Linked DNA regions of Pseudoduganella albidiflava. The protein of the gene in region 1 binds, or shares a complex with, the protein of each later gene. Links are inferred from orthologs where the notes say so. Each region holds a gene or a part of one and is shown in the gene's direction. Other genes may lie near its edges. The genes, in order: EYF70_RS05395 and dnaG.

Region 1 (3,747 bases):
CGGCATGACCGTGACCGTGGCGCAAAAAGCCGGTGTCGATGGCCGCCTGTTCGGCTCCGTCACCAACTTCGACATCGCCGAAGCGCTGACCAAGGCCGGTTTCCCGGTCGAGAAAGCCGCCGTGCGCCTGCCGAACGGCCCGCTGAAGACCACCGGCGAGCACCCGGTGTCGGTGTCGCTGCACACGGACGTGGTGGTCGACGTGACCGTCGCCGTCGTGGGCGAAGCTGCTTAATTATCGGGATCTTTTCCTCGGTAAGACAGTCGTGCATGTAAAAAAGCCGGGTTCGCCCGGCTTTTTTATTGCCGGCCCGCTTATCGGCCCGCTTATCGGCTCGGTTATCGGCCCGCTTATCGGCTCAGTTATCGGCTCGATTGCATGCACGGAAGCCGTCATGCTGTGACAGGCCGCGCGATGCGCCGCGCTGCACCGGAACACGCAGCGATACCGCGCATGCAGATTCGCCAATCGCGACCGCAAATGGTTTCCACGAACCGTTTCGGAGCGAACCCGGAGCGCCTCGCGCAAGCCTGTGCCGTTTCCACCAGGATTCGCCCTGTTTCCACCACATTCGCGCTGTCTCCACCATCGTCCGTGTCGTTTTCGCCACCGTCCGCGCTGCCGCATGAAGGGCGACAGGCCCGCCATTTGGCTGCTATAACAGACAGGTAGAGCGACGATGCACGGCCGCTGCAAGGCCGTCGCGAAAGCTGCCCGCAGGGCAGCGATCTTGCCAACCATTATGAACTTTGGCCTGCTTATGCAGGTATAATGCGCGCCATGAATGCCCCATCCGACCCGCAAGTCGATTCCCTCCGTATCCCGCCCCATTCCATCGAAGCCGAACAATCGGTGATCGGCGGTTTGCTGCGCGATAACGCCGCATGGGACCGCATCGCCGACTTCATGCACGCGGAGGATTTCTATCGCTACGACCACCGGATCATCTTTGAACAGATGGTCCGCCTGATCAATGCCGGCAAGCCGGCGGACGTGATCACCGTGTTCGAAGCGCTGACGATGCTGGGCAAGGCCGATGAAGTGGGCGGCCTGCAATACCTGAATGCGATGGCGCAAAACACGCCATCGGCGGCGAACATCCGCCGATATGCCGAGATCGTGCGCGACCGCGGCGTGCTGCGCCAGCTGATCACGGTGGCCGATGAAATCTCCGGCAACGCCTTCAGCCCGCAGGGCAAGGAAGTCAAGCAGATGCTCGACGAAGCCGAGTCGAAGATCTTCGCGATCGCCGAGCAGGGCGCGCGCGGCTCGTCCGGCTGGACCGCGGTGCAGCCGCTGCTGACCCAGGTGGTCGAGCGCATCGATGAACTGTACAGCCGCGACAGCGGCAGCGAGATCACCGGCGTGCCGACCGGCTTTGCCGACCTGGACAAGATGACGTCCGGCCTGCAGCCCGGCGACCTGGTCATCGTGGCCGGCCGCCCATCGATGGGCAAGACGGCATTTTCCGTCAACATCGGTGAAAACGTCGCGATCGAAGCGGGCCTGCCCGTCGCCGTCTTCTCGATGGAGATGGGTGGCGCGCAGCTGGCGATGCGTATGCTGGGCTCCGTTGGCCAGCTCGACCAGCATCGCCTGCGTACCGGCAAGCTGAACGACGAAGACTGGCCGCGCCTGACGCACGCGATCCAGAAAATGAATGAAGCCCAGCTGTACATCGACGAGACGCCGGCGCTGAACCCGATCGAGATGCGCGCGCGCGCGCGCCGCCTGGCGCGCCAGTGTGGCAAGCTGGGCCTGATCATCGTCGACTACCTGCAGCTGATGACGGGCTCGCAGGCGGGCGACAACCGCGCCGCCGAGATCTCGGAAATCTCGCGGTCGCTGAAGGGCCTGGCGAAGGAACTGCATTGCCCGGTGATCGCGCTGTCGCAGCTGAACCGCTCGCTGGAACAACGACCCAACAAACGTCCCGTGATGTCCGACCTGCGCGAATCCGGCGCTATCGAACAGGATGCGGACGTGATCATCTTCCTGTACCGCGACGAAGTCTACAACCCCGATTCGCCGGACAAGGGTACCGCCGAGATCATCATCGGCAAGCAGCGTAACGGCCCGATCGGCGCGATCCGACTCACGTGGATGGGCATGTACACCAAGTTCGGCAACTACACCGGTAACCTGTCGATCTACCAGGGCGACTGATACCCGGCAGCACCAAGAGGGGCCGTATAGAGCAACGGCCCTGGCAGCACCCCCGAATCAACCAACGGAGAATAAAATGTTTGGACGCCTGATGCCCACCGAGGGCAAATTCTTTGACCTGTTCAACCAGCATGCTGAACTGTGCGTCAAGGGCGCGAAAGAAATGCTGGGCCTGATGACCAATTTCGATGACCTGGAAAACCGCGTGCATGCGATCGAAAGCATCGAGAAACAGGCCGACAAGATCACCTACACCACGGTGGACCTGCTGCACAAGACGTTCATCACGCCGATCGACCGGGACGATATCCACAAGCTGATCACCAAGATGGACGACATCCTGGACATGATGGAAGACGCCGGCCAGACCGTGTCGCTGTACGACCTGCACGCCGTCACGCCGGAAGCCAAGCGCCTGGCCGAACTGGTGCTGGCCTGCTGCGAGAAGGTCAAGGAAGCGGTGGCCCTGCTGTCGAACATGGACAATGCCCGCGACATCGTCGGCATCTGCGAGGAAATCGACCGCCTGGAATCGGACGCCGACCACGTGATGCGCGCCGCCATGTCCAAGCTGTTCCGCGACGAACCGGACGTGCGCAACCTGATCAAGATGAAGGCGATCTACGAGATCCTGGAAACCGTGACCGACCGCTGCGAAGACGTGGCCAACATCATCGAAGGCATCATCGTCGAGAACGCGTAAGCGTCCGCACGGGTAAAACAATAACATGCAGACCTTAGAAATCAGCATCTACGCGCTGGGGCTCCTGATCGCCCTGGCGCTGGTTTTCGACTTCATGAACGGCTTCCACGATGCCGCGAACGCGATCGCCACGGTGGTCTCGACCGGCGTGCTGAAGCCGCAGACCGCCGTGGCCATGGCCGCCTTCTTCAACTTCGTGGCGATCTTCGTCGTCGGCCTGCATGTGGCGACGACGATCGGCAAGGGCACCATCGACCCGCACGTGGTGGACCACCACGTGATCTTCGGCGCGCTGGTCGGCGCCATCGTGTGGAACGTGATCACCTGGTACTACGGCATTCCCTCGTCGTCGTCGCACGCGCTGATCGGCGGCCTGGTCGGCGCCGCGGTCGCCAAGGCGGGTACCGGCGCGCTGATCGCCAGCGGCCTGATCAAGACGGTGGTGTTCATCGTCGTGGCGCCGCTGCTGGGCTTCTTCCTCGGCACGCTGATCATGCTGATCGTGTCGTGGGTGTTCGTGAAGTCCACGCCGCGCCGCATCGACACGTGGTTCCGCCGCCTGCAGCTGGCATCCGCCGCCGCCTACAGCCTGGGCCACGGCGGCAACGATGCGCAGAAGACCATGGGCATCATCTGGATGCTGCTGATCGCCTCCGGCCACGTGGCCGCCGATGCGACCGAGCCGCCTACCTGGGTCATCGTGTCCTGCTACGGCATGATCAGCTTCGGCACGCTGTTCGGCGGCTGGCGCATCGTCAAGACGATGGGCCAGAAGATCACCAAGCTGAAACCGGTGGGCGGCTTCTGCGCCGAAACCGGCGGCGCGATCACCCTGCTGATGGCGTCCTTCTGGGGCGTGCCTGTCTCGACCACGCAC
Region 2 (16,023 bases), 630 kb from region 1 along the record:
CTCGGGCCGCTCCAGCCGCAAATGGTCGTTGAAATAGCTGACGTCGACCACCTCGCCGATCGCGCGCGGCGAATGCCGGTTGAATTCCTCCGACACGAGCACGTGGTCGATCGTCGAGTAATGCCCTTCGTGGATGCTGGTATAGCCCACGTGGCGCAAGTGGTCCTGGCGCAGCTGGATCTGGTTGCTGTCGTACAGCCGGCCGCGGCGCTCCTCGGCCTGGGGCACCTTGCCGCCGTTGCCATCGATGCCGCGCGTGCCTCCGGTGCCCAGCACGATCGTGGTGGTGACGGCATCGGCCGTGTCGTTGAAGTCGCCGAGCACCACGCACGGCCGGCGCGTTTCGCGCATCATCTTCGACAGCAGCACGCGCAGCGCCACCGCCTCGGTGCCGCGCCAGACGAGCGAGCGCAGGCTGGCCATCGCGTAGTGCAGCGGGTCTTCGCCGCTGTCGCCACTGCGGTAATCGGGGCGGCGCGATTTCAGGTGCACCACCAGCACGTCCACGATGCGCTCGCCGGGCAGCACCACCTGCACATGCAGCGGCGCGCGGGCGAAACGGTCGGAGTCGGGGCTGCCGGAATCGCACGGCACATCGGCGGGAAAGCTGGCATAGATGGCGGGCGGGCCGGCGAAGGGCAGGCGCGATACGATGGCCACGCTCGGCGTCAGGCGGTGCGCCTGCGGATCCGGGTCGAAGCCGGCATGCAGCGCTTCGCCATACTTGCGGGTGCGGGACAGGACATCGCGCAATGCCGCCTGCGAAAAGATTTCCTGGAAGCCGATCACGTCCGCGTCGAGTTGATCGAGTTGCTGCGCGATCCAGTTCGCCTTGGCGTCGTAGCCTTCGGGAGTCAGGGGCTCGAGGTTGTCGTACAATTTCACGCCCGGCGGGGCGAGGTTGCAGACGTTGAAGGTCGCAAAGCGAATTTCTTCCTGCATAATGAGGAACTCCTTTTCAAACGATCGTAACACGGCATGGCCAAGAAAGAGCACATTTCAGAGACCCCGGCAACCGCGCTGCTCAGGCAGCACAAGGTGCCGTTCAGCGAACACCCTTACGAGTACGAAGAACATGGCGGCACCTCGGTGTCGTCGCGCGCACTGGGCGTCGACGAGCACCACGTGGTCAAGACCCTGGTGATGCAGGACGAAGCCGCCAAGCCATTGATTGTGCTGATGCACGGCGATCGCAAGGTGTCGACGAAAAATTTGGCGCGCAACATCGGCTGCAAGTCCGTCGAACCGTGCAAGCCGGAGGTCGCGCAGCGCCATTCGGGCTACATGGTGGGAGGTACTTCGCCGTTCGGCACGCGCAAGGCAATGCCGGTGTACGTCGAAGCATCCATCCTGCAACTGGAAACAATTTATATCAATGGCGGCCGGCGCGGTTTCCTGGTGGGCATCGCCCCCCGCACATTGACCGAGGTGCTGGGCGCGCGCCCGGTCACCTGCGCGCTGGCCGACTGATCGCCACGTGCTCCACCAACACTCCATAGGATAATTACAGGAAATGACTACCCTCCTGCTGGCGGTTGCCGCCTACCTGATCGGCTCGATCTCTTTCGCTGTCGTCGTGAGCAAGGTCTACGGCCTGTCCGACCCGCGCACCTACGGCTCCGGCAACCCGGGCGCCACCAATGTGCTGCGCAGCGGCAACAAGGGCGCCGCCATCTGGACCCTGGTCGGCGACGCCTTCAAGGGCTGGCTGGCGGTCTGGCTGGTGATCCGTTTCGCCGGCCAGCTCGGCGTCGGCGACGGCACCATCGCGCTGGTCGCCATCGCGGTCTTCCTCGGCCACCTGTGGCCGGTGTTCTTCCGCTTCGAGGGCGGCAAGGGCGTGGCGACGGCCGCCGGCGTGCTGCTGGCGCTGGATATCTGGCTTGGCCTGGCCACGCTCGCCACCTGGCTGATCATCGCCTACGCGTTCCGCTACTCGTCGCTGGCCGCGCTGATCGCCGCCGTGTTCGCGCCGCTGTACTACGGCCTGCTGTTCGGCGTGGAGCCGCAGCTGTTCGCGGTGGTGGCCATGTGCGGCCTGCTGATCTGGCGCCATGCGAAGAACATCGGCAACCTGATGGCCGGCAAGGAAAGCCGCATCGGCAGCAAGAGCAAGGGCGCCACCGCGGGTGCCAAGAAGAAGTAACTTGTAAAAGCGGCTTGCAATCCCGGCAACGGCCCTCATCATCCGGCGATCGGCCGCCGCCGGCGGCCCCGCATCCATGAAGGCCGCCATGTCCACACCCGCCATCTCCACGACCTCCACACCTGGCACACCCGCTCCGCTCCGTATCGATTTCGTTTCCGACGTGTCCTGCCCCTGGTGCGCGGTCGGGCTGAAGTCGCTGGAAACGGCGCTGGCCCGCATTCCCGAAGCGGCCGTCGAATTCCACTTCCAGCCCTTTGAACTCAACCCGGACATGGGCAAGGAAGGGCAGGACATCACCGAGCACATCGCCGAAAAATACGGCAGCACGCCGGAGCAGCAGGAACAGTCGCGCGAAATGATCCGCCAGCGCGGCGCGGCGGTCGGCTTCACGTTCGCGATGGACAAGCGCAGCCGCATCTACAACACCTTCGACGCCCACCGGCTGCTGCACTGGGCCGAGGAAGCGGGGCGCCAGAAGGAACTCAAGCACGCCCTGCTCGAAGCCTACTTCACGAACGGCGAAGACCCCAGCTCCCACGAGGTGCTGCTGGGCGCGGCAGAGCGGGTGGGGCTGGACCGAGCCGCCGCCCGGCAAGTGCTGGAATCCGGCCAGTTCGCCGACGAGGTGCGCATGCTCGAACAATACTGGCAGCAGGCCGGCGTGCGTTCGGTGCCGGCCGTCGTCATCAACCAGCGCCACCTCATTTCCGGCGGCCAGCCGCCCGAGGTGTTCGAAGGTGCGCTGCGGCAAATCCTGGCAGGCAAGTGATCCGCATGCCGGTGTGACCGCACCGGGTCTTTTGAGCTACACTGCCGCGGCACGAAATGTTGTTCATCCCGCCATCCACAGTGGGGAAGCGTGCGCGCAGCGAGCACCGTATCATCGGACCACAGACATCAGGAGAACAGCCATGCCGAAAGCCATCTGGAACGGCGCCGTCATCGCCGAGGCCACCGCCGACGAGGTGGAGATCGTCGAGCAGAACGTGTATTTCCCGCCCGAGCGCGTCAGGCGCGAATACCTGAAGGACAGCAGCCACACCACGCTGTGCCCCTGGAAGGGCGTGGCCAGCTACTATGACGTGGAAGTGGATGGCCAGTTGAACCGCAACGCCGCCTGGTACTACCCGGCCGCGAAGGACGCGGCCAAGGCCATCGAGGGCCGCATCGCGTTCTGGCACGGGGTCGAGGTCAGCCGCTGAGTGGATAACGTCACCCACACCTTCGTCGGGCTCGGCATCGGCGAACTGGTGCAACGCTCGCTGCCTGCCGAGCCCGACGAGGCGCGGCAGCGCACCCGCCACCGTCTGCTGCTGACAGCGTGCGCGGTGGCCAGCAATTTCCCCGACCTGGACCTGGTGCTGACCGACCTGCTGCCGGCACCGCTGGGCTACCTGCTGCACCACCGCGGCCATACCCATACCCTGCTGTACGCGATACCCCAGGCGCTGCTGCTGCTCGCCGCCTTGTGGCTGCTGTGGCCGAACGCGCGGCGCCTGCTCCGGCACAGCGGCCAGGCGCGGCTGGGGCTCGGGCTGGCCATCGGGCTCGGCTTCCTGCTGCACATGTCGATGGATTTCCTGAATTCTTACGGCATCCATCCACTGGCGCCGTTCGATCCGCGCTGGTTCTACGGCGACCTGGTGTTCATCGTCGAACCGGTGTTCTGGGTGGCCTTCGGCGTGCCGCTGGCGCTGGCCATCCCGCGGCGCTTCCTGCGCGGCGTGGCGCTGGCCGGGCTGGCGGCATTCCTGGGCTACGTCACCTGGCGCGGCTACCTGGATCCGGTCGCGCTGGCCGGCCTGCTGCTGATGGGCGGCTTCATCGCGGCGCTGCGCATCACGCGCATGCAGAGCCGGCGTGCGCTGGCCCTGTCGGCGCTGGTGTCGGTGGCCTTCATTGCCGTGCAGGGCGGCACCTCGTCGGTGGGGCGGGCCCGCGTGGAAGCGGCGCTGCAACGGGCCGATCCGGCATCGCGCGTGCTCGACGTGGCGATGACGGCCTTCCCGGCCCAGCCGCTATGCTGGTCCTTCGTGAGCATCGAGGAAAATGCCGGGCAGGGCAGCTACCGCATCCGCCGCGGCCTGCTCAACCTGGCGCCGGACGTGCTTGCGCATTGCCCGGCCGCGTTGGCCGATCCGGCCGCTCGCGACACGGAATCGGCCGGGGTGAGCTTTGCTTCCGCCTGGCAGGGCAGCCTGGCCACGCTGCGCACGCTGGCAAGGAACGATTGCCACGTGAACGCCTGGCTGCGCTTTGCGCGCATGCCGGCGGTGGATGCGGAAGTGGCCAGCGACCTGCGCTTCTCGGCCACGCCGCGCGGCAATTTCACGACGATGGACCTTGCCCAGGCCAGCCGCGAACCGTGCGGCAACGTGCCGCGCTGGGCGTATCCGCGCGCCGACCTGCTGGGGGCTGCGCTACATTGAGCCACCCCGCGACCATCCAGGCCCACCGCGTGAGTTCCCCATGAACACCCCCATGAACGAGCGTCCCACCAAGGCCCCGGCGCCGCCCGAGCTCTCGGCCGATCCGCACCAGCATTTCGGCAAGCCGGAGGGCGGCTGGCGCGAAGAGTTGTACGAGATCATCTTCGAGTCGCATACGCGCACGGGCCAGATCTTCGACCTCGTGCTGATCGGTGCGATCGTGCTGTCCGTCGTCACCGTGGTGCTGACGTCGATCGCGCCGGTGGCGCGCGCGTACGGGCCATGGCTGCTGGCGGCCGAATGGCTGTTCACGCTGCTGTTCACGGTCGAGTACATCGGCCGGCTGCTGTGCGTGAAGCGGCCGGACCGCTATGCGCGCAGCTTTTTCGGCATCATCGACCTGATGTCGGTGGTGCCCAGCTATGTATCGCTGTTCGTGCCCGGTTCGCATGTGCTGCTGGACGTGCGGATCCTGCGGCTGCTGCGCATCTTCCGGATCTTGAAGCTTACGCTGTATATCCAGGAATACGGCATGCTGGGCAATGCCCTGCTGGCCAGCCGGCGCAAGATCCTGATTTTTCTCTCCGTCGTGTTCATGATCGTGTTCCTGCTGGGCACGGTGATGTACGTGGTCGAGGGACCGCGGCACGGCTTCACCAGTATTCCCACGGCGGTTTATTGGGCCATCTCGACCGTGACGACGGTCGGCTTCGGCGACCTGGTGCCGAAGACGGATCTGGGCCGCGCCATCGCCTCGTGCATGATGCTGCTGGGCTGGGGCATCCTGGCGGTACCGACCGGCATCATCAGTTCCGAAATCACGCACCAGCGCGGCTTGCGCCCCGTTTCGGCGCGCGTCTGCACGCGCTGCCTGGCTTCCGGCCACGAGGCCGACGCGAGTTTCTGCAAGAGCTGCGGCGAGGCGCTGCCGCAAGAACCGCGCTGACCCTCGCAAGGTGCCGGGCGGCACGCCCGGCCATTGTCAATCCAACCACGACCGTTTCAAATTCGTGGCCATGGCACGCCATTTGCTGCTACATTGTCTCGTCTAGACATATTTCGCCAGGAGCGCACCATGAACGAATCAGTTTCGACCGCCGCGAAGTCGGCTCCACGCGAGCAGGCCAAGCCGCCGCGCACCGAGCGCATGGAAGAGTTACGCAAGAAACAGGTGAAGACCGGCGCTGTGGCGGCCGGCGGCCTGCTGGCCCTGGTGGGGCTGGCGGCAATGCTGCTGGGCGCCTGAACGACGCCAGCGGTCAGATAACCTTCAATTCATCCAGCGGCCATCGCGGCCGCACATTGAACGCATATTCCCGCTTCGCCGCGCCCGGATTGATCGACAGCCGCATCGCGCCGGCAAAGGCGATCATCGCGCCGTTATCGGTGCAGAACTCCAGTTCGGGGTAGTACACACGGAAGCGTTTCCTGGCTGCCGCCGCGTTCAGCGCGGCGCGCAGCTGGCTGTTCGCGCCCACGCCGCCGGCGATCACGAGCCGCTTCAGGCTCGTCTGCTTCAGCGCGGCCACGCACTTCGCCACCAGCACGTCGACGATCGCATCGACGAAGCCGCGCGCGATATTGGCCTTGTCCTGCTCGCAGACATTGGCGGCGCCGGCATTCTTCACGACCGTCAGCACGGCCGTCTTCAGCCCTGAAAAACTGAAGTTCAGGTCCTTCGAGTGCAACATCGGCCGGGGCAGCTTGTATGCGGCCGGATCGCCGAACTCGGCCAGGCGCGAAATGGCCGGCCCGCCCGGGTAGCCCAGCCCCAGCAGCTTGGCCGACTTGTCGAACGCCTCGCCGGCGGCATCGTCCAGCGTCTCGCCCAGCAGTTCGTACTGGCCCACGCCATCGACCCGCATCAGCTGCGTGTGGCCGCCCGACACCAGCAGCGCCACGAACGGAAACTCGGGCGGATCGGACGCCAGCAGCGGCGACAGCAGGTGGCCTTCCAGGTGGTGGATGCCGAGCACCGGCTTGTCCAGCGCCAGGCCCAGGCTGCACGCGATCGACGAACCGACCAGCAGCGCGCCGGCCAGGCCGGGGCCCTGGGTAAAGGCGATGGCATCGATATCGGCCGCGGCGATGTGCGCCCCTTCGAGCGTTTGCTGCAGCAGCGGGATAGCCCGGCGGATATGGTCGCGCGAAGCCAGTTCCGGCACCACGCCGCCATATTCCTCGTGCATGGCCACCTGCGAATGCAGCGCATGCGAAAGCAGGCCGCGGCCGGTGTCATACAGGGCCAGGCCGGTTTCATCACAGGAGGATTCGACGCCGAGAACGATCATGGTAGGGGCTAACAATGAGGACTGAAGATGACGGGCAATCCGCCATTGTATCGGAAAGCCGCGGCCACTTCAGCCAAGGCATCCCCAAGGCTGAGCCCGTGTCATGGTGGCATCGCAGGGATTTCAAGGAGCACCGCTCCTTGCCCGCGTTGCGGTGACGCCTTGCAAGGCGTCACTCCTTCCTGACACCATGACACGGGCTCAGCCATTGCAGGCCAGGAGGAGGGCGATCGCGGGGCGCGGGCGCACCGCGGCAGTGCGGTGGCGGGCCATGGCGGGGAGCTTTGCCGCCATGGTGATGGCATCGCTCTTGCTACTTCTACAGCGTTGCGGCGACCCGCCGTGGAAGGAGAGGCAATGCCCGAACACTGGAAACTGGTTTGCAAGGTCAAGGATATCGCGCCGGGAAGTGCGCACCACGTGCCGCGCGGCCTGGCATGGCAGGAGTTGCCGGGCGTGGCGGTGTTCCGCACGGCCGACGATCGCATCTATGCGCTGCTCGACAGTTGCCCGCACAAGGGCGCCCCGCTGTCACAGGGCATGGTGCTGGGCGAGCATGTGGCATGCCCGCAGCATCACTGGAATATCGCACTGGAGACGGGCTGCGCGGTGGCACCCGAGCAGGGTTGCACGCGGCGCTACAGCGTCAAGGTGGAGGACGGCAAGATCTACCTGGATTTGCTGGAGCTGAACGCGCCGGCCAGCCGCGCGGAAGCGGCGCTGGCCGGCACGTATGGCGTGGCGCCATTGGCCAGCACCTATCCATAGAAGAAGCGCGGCCGGCGTGCTTACGGCCGGCGGCGCAGTTCCGCGTCGGCCGACTTCAGCATCTGCACCGTGGTTTCCCAGTCGATGCAGGCGTCCGTCACCGAGCAGCCATACTTCAGTTCGGACAAATCGGCAGGGATCTTCTGGTTGCCGGCGCAGATGTTCGATTCGATCATCACGCCCACCAGCGAACGGTTGCCGTGCACGATCTGGTTGGTCACGTCCGTCATCACCAGCGGCTGCAGTTCCGGCTTCTTGTAGCTGTTCGCGTGCGAGCAGTCGACCACGATATTGGCCGGCAGCTTGGCTTTCGCCAGCGCCTGCTCGGCGATCGTGACCGACACGGAATCGTAGTTCGGGCGGCCATCGCCGCCGCGCAGCACCACGTGGCCGTAGGCATTGCCGCGCGTGCGCACGACGGAAACGCTGCCTTCGCCATTGATGCCCAGGAAAGCGTGCGGGTTGGCGGCGGACAGGATCGCGTTGATGGCGATGCTGATGTCGCCATCGGTGCCGTTCTTGAAGCCGACCGGCGTCGACAGGCCCGACGACATCTCGCGGTGCGTCTGCGATTCGGTGGTGCGCGCGCCGATCGCGGTCCAGGCGATCAGGTCGCCCAGGTATTGCGGCGAGATGGGATCGAGCGCCTCAGTCGCGGTGGGCAGGCCCAGCTCGCACACGTCGAGCAGGAACTGGCGCGCCTTTTCCATGCCGATATCCACGCGGAACGAATCATCCATGAACGGGTCGTTGATGTAGCCCTTCCAGCCGGTGGTGGTGCGCGGCTTCTCGAAATACACGCGCATCACCAGCAGCATCGTGTCCTTGACCTCTTCCTGCAGCGCCTTCAGGCGGCGGGCATAGTCCAGGCCGGCCACCGGATCGTGGATCGAGCAGGGCCCGACCACCACGAACAGGCGCCTGTCCTTGCGGTCGAGGATGTTGCGCAGGTCTTCGCGGCCCCTGGTGACGGTGGCGAATGCCGTGTCCGTCATGGGCAGCTTCGCGTGCAGTTCGGCCGGCGTGGGCATGGACGCGAACGAGGTAACATTGATGTTTTCGAGGTCGAGGGCAGTCATGGCTTCAGTTCTATGGCTTGTTTCTGTGCTTGGGGACGATGTATCGGGCTGTTCCTGGAGGCTTCGTGGCCATGGCTCGCGACTATGCTTCGGTAATGCACTGTCGGCTTCAGGTTTTCTTATGGGTAGTCGATTAGTGTAGCCGAAATGCGGTAAGCTGTTTCCATGAGTATCGAAAACACATCTTCTTCCACTTTGCCATCCACCTCGCCGGCCTCATCGGCGTCCACATCGGTATCCACCCTGGCGTCCACATCGGCACCCGCGGCGGACCGTTTCATTGCCGCGCCATTCATCAAGGAAATCGGCCGCGGCGTGAAGGGTGCGCGTAGCATGAGCCGTGCCGATGCCTTTACGCTCTATGACGCCATGCTGCATGGCCGCGTGTCCGACCTGGAGCTGGGCGGCATCCTGCTGGCCATGCGCATCAAGGGCGAATCCGTGGACGAGCTGGCCGGCTTCCTGGATGCCGCCGAAGCGTCGTTCACGCCGCTGCAGGCGCCCGCCGGTCCGTATGCGCCGGTGCTGATTCCCACCTACAACGGTGCGCGCAAGATGGCCAACCTGACAGCGCTGCTGGCGCTGCTGCTGGCGCGCGAAGGCGTGCCGGTGCTGGTGCACGGCGTCGCGCATAACGTGGGCCGCATCGCCACCGCCGAGGTGCTGGCCGAGCTGGGCATCGCCGCCGCCACCACGGTCGCGGAAGCGGAACGCGCGCTGGCCGAAGGCCACGTCAGCTTCATCACGATCGACACGCTGGCGCCCAGGCTGGCCCATCAGCTGGAACTGCGGCGCATCCTCGGCGTGCGCAATTCCACGCACACGATCGTCAAGATCCTGCAGCCGTTCGCCGCTCCGGCGCTGCGGCTGGTGTCGTACACGCATCCGGAATACCTGGAAACGCTGGGCGAGTACTTCACCACGGCCGCTCCGCATGCCCGCGGCGACGCATTCCTCATGCGCGGCACCGAAGGGGAAACGGTGGCGAACGCCAACAAGGCGCAAAAGATCGACTGGTTCCACGATGGCGAGCGCACCGTGCTCGTCGAGCGGCAAATGATCGCCGACACCGAGCCCGCGCTGCCTGAAGACAAGAGCGCCGCCGCCACCGCCGCCTGGATCCAGGCCGTGCTGCGCGGCGAGGTCCCGGTGCCCGATCCGATCGCCCAGCAGGTGGGCCACATCGTCACCGTCGCCCGCGAAGTGCGTGCCCGTCACGGCTGAGGCAATAGCCCAGCCTTCCCCCATTGCGGTAGAATGCCCGGTTTGACTGGCGGGACGGGCGTGATGGCGGAACAGTTTGACGTGGTGGTAATCGGTGCGGGCGCGGCCGGAATGATGTGCGCGGCGGCGGCGGGGCAGCGCGGCAAGCGCGTCGTGCTGGTCGACCATGCCGAGAAGCTGGCCGAGAAGATCCGCATTTCCGGCGGCGGGCGCTGCAATTTTACCAATATCAGTGCGGGGCCGGCCCATTTCCTGTCCGAGAACCCGCACTTCGCCAAGAGTGCGCTGTCGCGCTATACGCCGCAGGATTTCCTCGCGCTGGTGAAGAAATACCGCATCGCTTACCACGAGAAGCACAGGGGCCAGCTGTTCTGCGACGACTCGGCCGAGCAAATCATCGACATGCTGAAAGCCGAGTGCAACGCCGGCAACGTGCGCTGGCGCATGCCCGCCACGGTGCAGGGCGTGGAACAGCAAGGCGAGCGTTTCCTGGTGCAGACCAGTGCCGGCCTGATCGATGCGGGTGCCGTGGTGATCGCCACCGGCGGCCTGTCGATCCCGAAGATCGGCGCCACCGATTTCGGCTACCGCATCGCCAGCCAGTTCGGGCTGGCGATCGTCGAGCCCCGCCCGGCGCTGGTGCCGCTCACCTTCGATGCCCAGCAGTGGCAGCCGTTCGTGCCGCTGGCCGGGGTGTCGCTGGAAGTCGACGTGGAGACCGGTACGCTGAAGGGCCGCAAGGCCACGGGGGCACGTTTCCGCGAAGACCTGCTGTTCACGCACCGCGGCCTGTCCGGCCCGGCGATCCTGCAGATTTCCAGTTTCTGGCAACCCGGCACGCCGATCACGATCAACCTGTTGCCGGAACTCGACGTGGCCGCCACGCTGCTGGAAGGGAAGGGTACGATCAAGAAGCACCTGGGCAACGTGCTGGCGCAATGGCTGCCGGCGCGCCTGGCCGAAGGCTTGCTGCAGGCCCATGGCTTCCAGGCCGATGCGCGCCTGGCCGACATGCAGGACGCCCAACTGCGCCGCCTCGGCCAGGCCGTCAACGCCTGGACCATTACGCCGAACGGCTCCGAGGGCTACCGCAAGGCCGAGGTGACACGGGGCGGTGTCGACACGAAAGAGCTGTCGCAGCAGACCATGATGGCCAACCGCGTGCCCGGCCTGTATTTCATCGGCGAATCCGTCGACGTCACGGGGTGGCTGGGAGGCTACAACTTCCAGTGGGCCTGGGCCTCGGGGATGGCCGCCGGGCTGGCAGTCTGATATGATGCCGGACCCGCCAACGCTGTCACGGTGCGGGTTCTGTTGTGTTCGGATGTGTATTGGCAAGCATGAGAGTAGGCACGGGGGGAGGCACGAAGCCTCTTGTCTGTCTGGACAAAAGCTGATAATATCGCCGTCTTCCTAAAAACCCTCTAACGGTTTGAATTTTACATGACCACTATCCGCCTTAAAGAAAACGAGCCGTTCGAAGTTGCCATGCGCCGCTTCAAGCGCACCATCGAAAAAACCGGTCTGCTGACCGAACTGCGCGCACGCGAGTTCTACGAAAAGCCGACCGCAGAGCGCAAGCGCAAGCTGGCCGCTGCCGTGAAGCGTCACTACAAGCGCATCCGCAGCCAGCAACTGCCGAAGAAGCTGTACTAATTCTCGCCTTCGCAGACCGGGCCGTCGACGGCGCTTTTCGCCTCCGGTCCGCTTGCGTAGCGATCACCCGCTCCGGCATCGTCCGCAGCGGGTTTTCGTTTTTACCGCACTGTTTTTACCAGTGACATTTGCCCGAGGACACCCATGAGCCTGAAAGCCCAGATTTCCGATGACATGAAAGCCGCGATGCGCGCCAAGGAGGCCGGCAAGCTGGCCACGATCCGCCTGATCCTGGCGGACATCAAGCGCAAGGAAGTGGATGAGCAGATCGAACTGAACGATACCCAGGTGCTGGCCGTCGTGGAAAAGATGATCAAGCAGCGCAAGGATTCGATCACGCAGTTCGAAGCCGGCGGCCGCGCCGACCTGGCCGACATCGAGAAGGCCGAGCTGGCCGTGCTGGCCGCCTACATGCCCGCCGGCCTGTCGGACGAGGAAGTGGCCGCCGAAGTGAAGGCCGCCGTGGCCGAATCCGGTGCCGCCGGCCCGCAGGACATGGGCAAGGTGATGGCCATCCTGAAGCCGAAGCTGGCTGGCCGTGCCGACATGACCGCCGTGTCCGGTCTCGTCAAGAAAGCGCTGACGGGCGCCTGAACCCGCCGCTTTTTGCTGGCATCTTGCAGACGTCATGTGCCGTTGAGCTGGATCAAGTTCCAGCCAGGCACGGCGTTATAGCCTGATCTGTAACAATATGGAAGAACCGCGGTTGCCACAGTGATTCCACAATCCTTCATTTCCGACTTGCTGAACCGCGTCGACATCGTCGACGTGGTCGGGCGCTATGTGCAACTGAAAAAGGCCGGCGCCAATTTCCAGGGCCTGTGCCCGTTCCACAACGAAAAATCGCCCAGCTTCACCGTCAGCCCCACCAAGCAGTTCTACCACTGCTTCGGCTGCCAGGCGCACGGCACCGCGATCGGCTTCCTGATCGAATATTCCGGCCTGGGCTTCGTCGATGCCGTCAAGGACTTGGCGCAAAACGTGGGCATGACGGTACCGGAAGCGGACGACAAGATCCCGCCGGCCCAGCGCGCGCAGATGCAGGCGCAGAGCCTGGCGCTGTCCGAGGCGATGACGCTGGCCGCCGATTTCTATAAAGGCGCGCTACGCAAGGCGCCGAATGCGATCGGCTACCTGAAGGGCCGCGGCCTGACGGGCGAGATCGCGGCCCGCTTCGCGCTCGGCTATGCCCCGGAAGGCTGGGACAACCTGCGCGCCGTGTTCCCCCAATACGATGCGCCGGTGCTGGCCGAAGCCGGCCTCGTCATCGACAAGGTCGACGAGGAAGGCCGCCACATCAAGCGCTACGACCGTTTCCGCGAACGCGTGATGTTCCCGATCCGCAATACCAAGGGGCAGGTGATCGCCTTTGGCGGCCGGATCATGGAACAGGGCGAGCCAAAGTACTTGAATTCCCCCGAAACGCCTTTATTTTCAAAGGGTTCGGAACTGTACGGCTTGTTCGAGGCACGCCAGGCGATCCGCGATGCGGGGTATGTGCTGGTGACCGAAGGCTATATGGACGTGGTGGCGCTGGCCCAGATGGGCTTTCCGCAGGCGGTCGCCACGCTGGGCACCGCGTGCACGCCGATCCATGTGCAAAAGCTGCTGCGGCAGACGGATAACGTGGTGTTCAGCTTCGATGGCGACCGGGCCGGCCGCAAGGCGGCGCGGCGCGCGCTGGAAGCCTGCCTGCCCTACGCGGCGGACGACAAGACCATCAAGTTCCTGTTCCTGCCCTCGGAACACGACCCGGACAGCTATATCCGCGAGTTCGGCGCCGAAGGCTTCGAGCAGCAGGTGCAGGAAGCCATGCCGCTGTCGCAGTTCCTGTTGCGCGAAGCGGCGGGCGAGCATGACCTGGGCGAACCGGAAGGCCGCGCCCGCGCGCAATTCGATGCCAAGCCGATGCTGCAGGCCATGGCGCCGTCGGCCCTGCGCCTGCAGATCGTGCGGGGCCTGGCATCGATGACGCAGAGCACGCCTGGCGAAATCGAGGCGTTGTTCGAGCTGAGCAAGCCGGTGGCGGCCAGCCGGCGGGCGCCGCCGAAGTCGAAGCGCCAGGAGCCGGTGGGGCTGGAATTGAAGATCATTCGCTGCCTCATCACGCACCCGTCGCTGTCGCTGCAGATCGACGAGTCTGCGATGGAAGCGTTCCGCCAGTTCGGCGCCGAACAGTGCGAATACCTGGTGCACCTAGTGCAAACGGCGCAGGCATTGGGCGACAGCGCCACCTTTGCCGCGCTGGCCCAGCAAATGAAGGAAGAGGGGCCGGAATACGATGCGCTCATCGGTGAAATCGCCGCCGCGGAAGAGCCCGATATCGAAGGCGAGCGGCTGTGGCTGAAAGCCACGATACGCCAGCTGAAGGAGCAAACGGTGAAAGCTGAACTTGATCAGATTCTGTCGTCAGGCAAGCTGACCGACGAGTTGCGGACCCGTTATCACGAATTAAAGGCGATGCAGGACATGTTATCGCGTGAAGAGCAATCGACGCTGAGTAACAGATAATCCCGAATCACCCGGGAGATGCGGTGCCAAGGCCGCACTCCTGGCATTGAAAAGGTGGCGTGCTATAATAAAACGCTAAGTATTTCAATACCTTGGCAAGGTACTTCAATTCAAAATTTGTGTTTGTTTTCAGTAAGTTGGGCTCATGGCCGGTGCAGGATGCATGGTAAATGCGGTGTGCTGGAGGCCGGGTCCGGACTTGGTTGAGACGGCGCGAGTTTCTTGTCGCCGCACAGGCAAAACAGCCTGGACCCTCACACCATTCGTGCCCCTAGCCCCCGCGCGCAGTCATACAGTAGAATTTCTGCCAAACATGGCCGTTCAATAACATCGAGCGGTTGCCGGCAGCTTCAGGACTGTCGCCGGGAATGAGCAAGGAAGTTTTGTAGCAGTGCCGGATGGGAGTCCCGCAGTGTGTCGCAGCGGTTGCTGCGTGGGCTCCGGTGATTACGGCATCGTCCTAACCCGTAAAGCAAGTCGTTGTGACATCGAAAGCGCCTGTGCCAGCAAAGAAACCTGAAACCAAAGCGGCTGAAAAGCCCAGCAAAGTGACCGCCAAGGCAGCGAAGACGGCCGACAAGTCCGAAATCAGCACGGAGGCGGGCGTGGAGTCGCGCGCGCCCGCGGCACCGCCAGGGGTCAGCCAGACCACCGATGCGGCCACCCTTGCCGCGATCGACACGTCCGGCTACGTGCTCCCGTCCGTGAAAGTACCGGGCCGGCGCGGTCGCAAGCCAAAGGAGTTCCAGCCCGAGAACGACGAAGTCGCCGCGCTGAACGCCGTCGAGCGCGCCGAACTGAAAGCCGTGGACAAGGCGAAAGCCAAGGACCGCAAGGCCAAGGAAAAGGCGCTGCTGAAGGATGCGTTCTCGTCGGATACGGAAGCCACCGAGGAAGAGCTCGAACGCCGCCGCCAGAAGCTGAAAACGCTGATCAAGTTCGGCAAGGAACGCGGCTTCCTCACGTACGCCGAGATCAACGATCACCTGCCGGACAATATCGTCGACCCGGAAGCGATCGAAGGCATCATCGGCACGTTCAACGACATGGGCATTGCCGTGTACGAACACGCGCCCGATGCCGAGACGCTGCTGCTGTCCGATAACGTTGCCACGGTGACCAGCGATGATGAAGCGGAAGCCGCGGCCGAGGCCGCGCTGTCCACCGTCGACTCCGACTTCGGCCGCACGACCGACCCGGTGCGCATGTACATGCGCGAGATGGGTTCCGTCGAACTGCTGACGCGCGAAGGCGAGATCGAGATCGCGAAACGCATCGAGGATGGCCTGAAGGACATGATCCAGGCGATTTCCGCCTGCCCGGTCACGATCGCCGAAATCATCGCTACCTCCGACCGCATCCGCCAGGACGAGATCAAGATCGACGAGATCGTCGACGGCCTCGTCGATGAAAACGAGGATGCGCCCGCGCCACCGGCACCGCCGGTCGCGGCCGACGACGAGGACGACGAGGAAGCGGAAGAAGAAGAGGAAGAAGAGGAAGAAGAAGAGGCCAGCGCTTCGGGCGCGGCGGCCGGCTACTCGGCCGAGCAGCTGGAAACGCTGAAGAACAATGCGCTGGCCAAGTTCGATGAAATCGCCAACCAGTTCGACAAGATGCGCAAGGCTTTCGAGAAGGAAGGCTACAGCTCGAAGTCGTACGTGAAGGCGCAGGATGCGATCTCGAACGAACTGCTGGGCATCCGCTTCACGGCCAAGGTGGTGGAAAAGCTGTGCGACACGCTGCGCGGCCAGGTCGACGAAGTGCGCCACATCGAGAAGCAGATCCTCGACGTGGCCGTGAACAAGTGCGGCATGCCGCGCGCCCACTTCATCAAGGTCTTCCCCGGCAATGAAACGAACCTGGAATGGGTCGACAGCGAAGTGGCCGCCGGCCACGCGTACAGCGCGATCCTG

Evidence for each region.
Region 2: the proteins of EYF70_RS05395 (region 1) and dnaG are in contact, whole or in part, in a crystal structure (PDB 2R6A), measured with the Geobacillus stearothermophilus proteins. The link is inferred for Pseudoduganella albidiflava from one-to-one orthologs. Residues at the interface, in WP_033016901.1 of Geobacillus stearothermophilus: Ser13, Glu15, Ala16, Gln18, Glu91, Leu92, Asp94, Ala95, Val96, Pro97, Thr98, Ala99, Ala100, Asn101, Tyr104, Tyr105, Ile108; in WP_049624496.1 of Geobacillus stearothermophilus: Lys456, Leu457, Leu458, Pro459, Ala460, Asn463, Ala464, Leu467, Leu535, Leu536, Ile537, Ala538, Gln544, Glu545, Asp548, Tyr549, His552.

What each region holds. Positions count from the first base shown.
Region 1 is NZ_CP036401.1:1,265,201-1,268,947, forward strand. The notes cover bases 1-2,974. They hold EYF70_RS05395 (replicative DNA helicase), read left to right. Parts: upstream 1-781; coding sequence 782-2,167; downstream 2,168-2,974. Other genes in these bases: rplI (50S ribosomal protein L9), read left to right, coding at 1-235; EYF70_RS05400 (DUF47 domain-containing protein), read left to right, coding at 2,244-2,870; EYF70_RS05405 (inorganic phosphate transporter), read left to right, coding at 2,896-2,974. Outside these bases: more of EYF70_RS05405, read left to right, coding at 2,975-3,747. UniProt on the Escherichia coli protein: The main replicative DNA helicase, it participates in initiation and elongation during chromosome replication. Travels ahead of the DNA replisome, separating dsDNA into templates for DNA synthesis.
Region 2 is NZ_CP036401.1:618,814-634,836, forward strand. Bases 11,798-14,708 are described here. They hold dnaG (DNA primase), read left to right. Parts: upstream 11,798-12,310; coding sequence 12,311-14,107; downstream 14,108-14,708. Other genes in these bases: EYF70_RS02755 (GatB/YqeY domain-containing protein), read left to right, coding at 11,798-12,190; rpoD (RNA polymerase sigma factor RpoD), read left to right, coding at 14,656-14,708. In the rest of the region: EYF70_RS02690 (endonuclease/exonuclease/phosphatase family protein), read right to left, coding at 1-942; ybaK (Cys-tRNA(Pro) deacylase), read left to right, coding at 979-1,470; glycerol-3-phosphate 1-O-acyltransferase PlsY, read left to right, coding at 1,514-2,146; EYF70_RS02705 (DsbA family oxidoreductase), read left to right, coding at 2,235-2,918; EYF70_RS02710 (DUF427 domain-containing protein), read left to right, coding at 3,061-3,351; EYF70_RS02715 (metal-dependent hydrolase), read left to right, coding at 3,352-4,578; EYF70_RS02720 (ion transporter), read left to right, coding at 4,619-5,524; EYF70_RS30975 (hypothetical protein), read left to right, coding at 5,654-5,824; tRNA (adenosine(37)-N6)-threonylcarbamoyltransferase complex transferase subunit TsaD, read right to left, coding at 5,838-6,869; nitrite reductase small subunit NirD, read left to right, coding at 7,227-7,637; EYF70_RS02735 (3-deoxy-7-phosphoheptulonate synthase), read right to left, coding at 7,658-8,716; EYF70_RS31470 (hypothetical protein), read right to left, coding at 8,836-9,051; DNA-binding protein YbiB, read left to right, coding at 9,050-9,940; EYF70_RS02745 (BaiN/RdsA family NAD(P)/FAD-dependent oxidoreductase), read left to right, coding at 10,004-11,212; rpsU (30S ribosomal protein S21), read left to right, coding at 11,384-11,596; more of EYF70_RS02755, read left to right, coding at 11,741-11,797; more of rpoD, read left to right, coding at 14,709-16,023. UniProt on the Escherichia coli protein: RNA polymerase that catalyzes the synthesis of short RNA molecules used as primers for DNA polymerase during DNA replication.